Regions from separate parts of the Agarivorans sp. QJM3NY_33 genome, predicted to be linked through region 1. Evidence: predicted binding sites of a transcription regulator. Region 1 holds the regulator's gene; the other holds the start of a gene.

Region 1 (3,424 bases):
AAGAGCAGCCAATAATCTTGCTGACCAACGCTCACCATAAGAGAGTAGTTCGTTAATGATAAAGGCATTAATCTCCGCCTCTAGCAAATGAGCAATTTGTCGATGCTCTGCGACAAGCTCTCGCTCGATCACTTGCGCCCTCGATTCACTCAATAAATCTTTAACTAGCTGCGCCTGAAACTGAATCAAAGCAGCTAAGGCTTCCGCAGCGGCATTATCGGCTTGTTTCGCCAAATCAATGATATTCAACAAACGATTGGTGGTTTTACCCGCAGCCGATACCACAATGAGATCTTGCGCTTGCGAATGCTGCGCAACAATACCCGCCACTCGTTTGAAACAGCTGGCGTCAGCGAGGCTACTGCCACCAAATTTATGGACATGTCTATTAACTACCGACATGAAGTTCTCCTGTACACCTTTTAGCCAACCGAAAGATTGGCAAATGCCTGCTGTAAATCATTCACTAAATCTTCAGCTTCTTCTAAACCAACCGATACCCGTAACAATTGCGCCGATATTCCCGCTTCGGCCAATGCCTCAGACGACATTGCCGCGTGGGTCATAGTTGCAGGATGAGCGATTAAACTCTCTACTCCGCCCAAAGACTCAGCCAAAGAAAACAACTGTAAGCCTTTCAAAAATTTCACCATTTGAGTTTCATCTAACGCAACTTCAAAGCTTAACATAGCACCAAAGCCAGATTGTTGTTGTTGGGCTAACGCATGACCGGGGTGCTCTGCTAAGCCGGGATAATAAATCGCAGACACCAAAGGCTGCTGCTGCAGGCATTGAACAATAGTTTGAGCATTGTGTTGGTGAACATTCATCCGTGCTTTCAGAGTTCTTAAGCCCCGCAGAGTTAAATAGGAATCAAAGGCTGAGCCTGTTAAACCTAGACAATTCGCCCACCAGCTCAAGCTTTCTGCCAATAACTCAGTTTTTGCCACAACCATACCCGCCACCACATCAGAGTGACCATTAATATACTTAGTCGCCGAATGCACCACAATATCGGCCCCCAGTAAAATTGGATTCTGTAATACAGGCGACAAAAACGTATTATCCACAACTACCAAAGCCTCCACAGCATGCGCTTGTTGAGCTATTTTTTGAATATCCACAATCCGCAATAACGGGTTGCTGGGAGTTTCTAACCAAATTAACTTTGGTTGCTTGGCGAGGGCGGTTTGCAAGCTCTCGCTATCATTTTGATCGATAAACTCGACTTCAAAGGCCTGCTTCTTCGCCAAACTGTCAAACAGGCGATAACTTCCGCCATAACAATCGTGCGGTGCGATCAACAAATCGCCAGGCGCTAACAAAGCGGTCACTAAATGAACGGCCGACATGCCGGTATTGGTGATCACCGCCCCTGCACCATGCTCTAGGTTGGCAATCGCATCGGCTAATATTTGACGGGTTGGATTACCAGAGCGACTGTAGTCAAACTGCCGCTTTTGCTTAAAATCGGCGAAACTATAATTACTCGACAAATAAATTGGCGGAACCACCGCTCCGTGTTGGCTATCACTCTCAATACCACTGCGAACCGCAATGGTGGCGGCGTGAAGATCTTTTAATGACATGTGTTCACTGACTCCCTTTAATTATGCTGCCACTTTACCACTCCCCGTAAAGACGTCAACACTTCTAGACGTCTAAATGTCTTTGCTCTTGGATTGCTAAGTGGCTTTTCCCCCGTTACAATAGGGTTTCTTTGGTTTGGTGTGTATTCAAGTATGTCGACAGATTGGAATGGTGAGTGGATCAGCCCTTATGCTGAACACGGAAAAAAAAGCGAACAAGTAAAAAAAATAACGGTATCAATACCTTTAAAAGTATTGAAAATACTGACCGATGAGCGTACCCGTAGACAAATTAACAATCTACGACACGCCACCAACAGCGAGTTGCTCTGCGAAGCATTTTTACACGCTTACACTGGGCAACCCCTGCCCGATGATGCCGATCTACAAAAAGATAGACCCGACCCGGCCTTAGAAAAAGCCACCGAAGCTGAATTGGATAAAGAAGATTAAGATTTTGCAAAGCCGCTCATTGAGCGGCTTTTTTGTTAAATACTAGACAAACACTTTTGAATAAGCTCACTTATCTTGCAGGAACAACCGCCCACGGCAGAGAGTTAAGCTCTTGCTTGTACTTTATATGACTTTTTATTTCGTCTAAACATACATAAGCCAGCAATACCAAATGCCGCAAGAAATATCGTGGATGGCTCTGGAACAGATGAAACACTAATGTTATCGAAACTTTGACCGAGTCTGTTATTAAACAAGCCAACTTGTCCTTGGCTGTACAAACTGCTGGTTAAGGTAGTGACCAAAGTACCATTCACAAATGCTGAGTAGGTATCTCCGAACACATCGATTTTTAAATGAATATCACTTTTAGATGGGAATAATGCACCAGAATGCTTTAAAACTGGTGAATTGCCACCATTTACGAATTCGTGCCAGTAAACCCCGGTACCTCCACAGGGCGGGAGCATACTTTGATGGATTTATAACCCAAAGAAGACTCGTGCCCGATAATCGTCGCTCCATCCCGCTTTCTTCAACTTCACTTTGTGACTTGGCGCTCCACAATCGCATTGTTTGAGCATGTTCATCACAAAACGTCTAAATAGAGCTATGTTTTCCACCGCTCCGTCTAAAGTAATGCGAGAGTTATCCTCTTTAAAAACAACATCTAATACGTAATGCTGGCTGTTTTCAATTCGCCAATGCTGACGAATATAGTGGCCTAACAATTTGTGATTCGGTGACATTGAGCTTATGTAATACGAGGTATCTACAGTGCCTTTCCCATTTATCACGCGGTGGCGTTCCACTGCTATGATGCTTCTTACCGTTGGCCATTTCTTTGCTAACTCTTCGGGCAACTTGGCCTTTAGTTGAAAGACGTATCGCTCTTCGCTACGACCATGGTGTTTTTCTTTAATTTCAGTGACGACCTTCTCTTTACCAGCATCAAAGACGGCTTGAAACTGCTCAACAACAGCCGCTCTCAACTTTGGTTGGTTGTTTTTTACTTGAACGACAACATGAGCCTTCTTTTCTGCGATTTTCTCTAGTGTATCGCGCTGACAATGTAGAGCATCAACGGTGACAACACTGCCTTTTACGTTAATAACATCAAGCATTTGGCGCACAACGCTAATCTCGCCGTTCTTGTTCGCTGTCGGTTTCTGACTCAGAACGAGACCACGTTCAGTATCATAGGCTGTAACCAATTGTAATGCTGTTTTCTTGTTATTTCGGTACGAGCCACGCAGTACTTTTCCGTCAAATGCGATGATGGCTCTGTTTTGACTCGTTCGCTGCTCGTTAATCCACAGAGCTAATGCCTCAAGCAAAGACTCCGCGACAACAGAACGCAAAATGCGTGCAATCGTGTGTCG
Region 2 (3,424 bases), 360 kb from region 1:
TAACCTAGTTACACACTCCTCGCTCTGGAGTGGTGACAACACAATCAAACATTAAATGATTAGCAATAACGGATTATTCCTTTGATAGATGAGTTATCGGCTTCTACGCCTCTCCACCCCTTAATTCATTTTCGTCATCCGTTACCTGCGACAAGAGCTTATTTTATATGTTTGAACCGCTGAGTCGGCACCAACGAAACAGCATGGTGATTTACTTTCACCCCAACTAAGCGCTGATTAATTTTATGGACCTATGAATAATTATTCATACGTTGAAGTCATTCTTGCTATTAAGGTTTTAGATTTAAAATGCCTAAGTCTCCCAACTTTCGGTTTTTTCAAGGTGGATTAATCAAGCACCGAACCACCCCTAAATTCTTTACCACCCAATACGATTACATGGTTCTGATTGCTCTTTCTGGCTTTGTTGGCGCAACCGTCGGTTTAGTGATCGCGATGTTTGAAGAACTGATTAATTGGGTTGGTGACTTTCGGATTCACTTAGTCGAGAGCGCTTCGCTAAGTCCTTTCTTAAGTATTATCGCAGGTGCCTCGATTGGCGCTCTGATCACCGCCTTGGGATTTTGGTTAACGGCTCGCTTTGCGCCGGAAGCTTCAGGAAGCGGGATCCCGCACTTAGAAGGCGCTCTGGATGGCTTACATGATATCCGTTGGCGTCGAGTGCTACCGATAAAGTTCTTCGCTGGGGCGCTCACCATCAGTTCCGGAATGGTACTTGGAAGAGAAGGTCCTTCGATTCAAATCGGTGGTTCGGTAGGTCGAATGTTTGCCGGCAGGGCCAAACGTTATCAACACGCCACCCATATCTTAACAGCGGCGGGTGCTGCCGCTGGTTTAGCGGCCGCCTTTAACGCCCCTTTGGCCGGCGTACTATTTGTAATTGAAGAGATGCGGCCGCAATTTCGCTATAGCATTACCTCATTCAAATGCGTCACCTTGTCTAGCGCCGCGGCAACCATTGTGATGCGCTCGATTCATGGCCAATCGGCAGTGATGGATATTCCGAACTTTTCGATTCCAGCACTCAACTCTCTGTGGTTATTCGCTTTACTAGGAATTATTTTTGGTATTGTTGGCGTTAACTTTAACCGTTGGGTCTTGAGTACCACGGCTAAAGTACAACAGCTCCAAAAAAACCGAATTTCGCGGATCGTGATGACAGGTGCGGCATTTGGTGCAGTATTTGCGACCCTGCAAAGCTTGGTTCCCGATATCACCGGCGGCGGAGTAGAACTCATCACCGAGTTGTTTAGAAATCCAATTGTTTGGGGTGTTTGCCTGTTATTGTTTGTGCTTCGCTTATTTACGACCATTGCGAGCTTTGGTTCGGCTGCACCTGGGGGAGTATTCTCTCCCATGCTCGCACTGGGCACTCTGCTTGGATTAGCATATGGCAGCTTAATGGCAAGTTATTTTCCCGACCTGGTTCCTGAACCAGGCATCTTTGCCATTGCTGGCATGGGGGCTCTGTTTGCCGCAACTGTTCGAGCGCCAGTCACTGGCATCATTTTAGTGGTTGAGATGACCGATAACTACCAACTCATTTTACCGTTACTGGTTACTTGTTTAGGAGCGACCTTCATTGCCCAAGCCTTGAAAGGGAAATCACTATATTCTGAACTATTGAAGCAATCACTGCGTAACAATCCTGAAATCAAACGTCAGATCAACGAAAGTCACGAGGATAGTAAAACAAGCTAAACTCGCAATCGCTGTGCGTAAGGATCAGGCATCACGGTTCAAGATAGTAAATGACCCAGATATACAGCCATCACATCGAAAAGCACGAGCCCAAAGTTAAAGTCATCGCCAAGAACGATGGCACAATTGCTGAGCTTGTTCTTTTCGTCCCTCGTCGGCAACACTCAGCAGCGACTTGTTATATGGCACATAACATTTGATTCAGCACTTCCCAAATAAAAATCATCAGTAAAGTGGGCTTTAAGCCCGGTAACAGTATTGCTGCAAGCCCCTGATTCAGTCGCGAGGGTAGCCATTCTCACAAATTATTCGCAGATTCATGATTTAATGAGCGAATAGAGTGGAAAAATAAAGTCAGCGAAACTAGAATAGACGTCCAGATGGTCATCCATCTATACGTCATCAACATTACATTCTAAGAGAGTCCAATCACATGACTACACACTTGTTTACTTCAGAATCAGTGTCTGAAGGGCATCCAGACAAAATTGCAGATCAAATTTCTGACGCTGTATTGGACGCAATTTTAACCCAGGATCCCAAAGCCCGTGTAGCTTGTGAGACTTACGTCAAAACGGGCATGGTGATGGTTGGTGGGGAAATCACAACCTCAGCCTGGGTGGATATTGAAGAATTAGCTCGCTCAACGGTACGAGAAATCGGTTATACCCACTCCGACATGGGTTTCGATGCAGATTCTTGTGCGGTATTAAACGTGGTTGGGAAACAATCTCCAGACATCAACCAAGGCGTTGACCGTGCTCGACCAGAAGAACAAGGTGCAGGAGACCAAGGTTTAATGTTTGGTTATGCGACCAACGAAACCGATGTGCTTATGCCAGCACCTATTACCTACTCTCACCTACTAGTCAAACGCCAAGCAGAGGTTCGCAAGAATGGAGTCTTAAGCTGGTTGCGCCCAGATGCAAAATCTCAAGTTACCTTTGCTTATGAGAATGGCATCATTACCGGGATCGATGCAGTAGTCCTTTCGACCCAACATTGCGACAGCATTTCCACCGAAGATTTGCGTGAAGCGGTAATGGAAGAAATCATTAAACCAGTGCTTCCAGCACAGTGGCTCAATGACAAAACCCAGTACCATATCAACCCCACAGGTCGTTTTGTCATTGGTGGGCCAATGGGCGACTGTGGCTTAACTGGCCGTAAGATCATTGTGGATACCTATGGCGGCATGGCGCGTCATGGCGGGGGGGCTTTCTCCGGTAAAGATCCATCAAAAGTGGATCGTAGTGCCGCTTATGCAGGCCGTTATGTCGCCAAGAATATTGTCGCAGCAGGTTTAGCAGAGCGTTGTGAGATTCAAGTGTCTTATGCGATAGGAGTCGCCGAGCCGACTTCTATTAGTATCGAAACCTTTGGTAGCGGTAAACTCGCTGAAGACAAATTGATTGCCTTGGTACGCAAGCATTTCGACCTTCGCCCTTATGGTATTTTGAAAATGCTCGACCTGGAGCGCCCCATCTATCAAGCCACAGCCGCTTATGGTCACTTTGGTCGCAACGAGTTCCCATGGGAACAAACCGATAAAGCCGAAGCCCTGAAAGCCGATGCTGGCCTATAAACCCAAGCCTCACTAGCTTGAAGCAGCCGAAAGCGTATAATCAGCGATTATCCTTTCGGCTTTTTGGATCTTAAGGTGCAACAACTTTCGCAACAGGTTGAAGCTTGCTTTCAACAA

What was found. Region 1 encodes MetJ, which represses methionine synthesis genes. Its sites were predicted from a motif close to TAGACGTCTAGACGTCTA; they were not measured.
Region 2: the regulator MetJ is predicted to act here: its motif matches at 2,092-2,109, upstream of metK (methionine adenosyltransferase).

Annotation. Positions count from the first base shown of each region.
Region 1 covers NZ_CP194039.2:4,469,015-4,472,438, forward strand. The annotation lists gene metL (bifunctional aspartate kinase/homoserine dehydrogenase II) at 1-402, opposite strand, end outside; gene metB (cystathionine gamma-synthase) at 423-1,589, opposite strand; gene metJ (met regulon transcriptional regulator MetJ) at 1,743-2,042, shown strand; gene ACRRSY_RS20170 (PEP-CTERM sorting domain-containing protein) at 2,147-2,512, opposite strand; gene ACRRSY_RS20175 (ISAs1 family transposase) at 2,525-3,424, opposite strand, start outside.
Region 2 covers NZ_CP194039.2:4,105,350-4,108,773, forward strand. The annotation lists gene clcA (H(+)/Cl(-) exchange transporter ClcA) at 310-1,722, shown strand; gene metK (methionine adenosyltransferase) at 2,156-3,307, shown strand; gene ACRRSY_RS18375 (SprT family zinc-dependent metalloprotease) at 3,383-3,424, shown strand, end outside.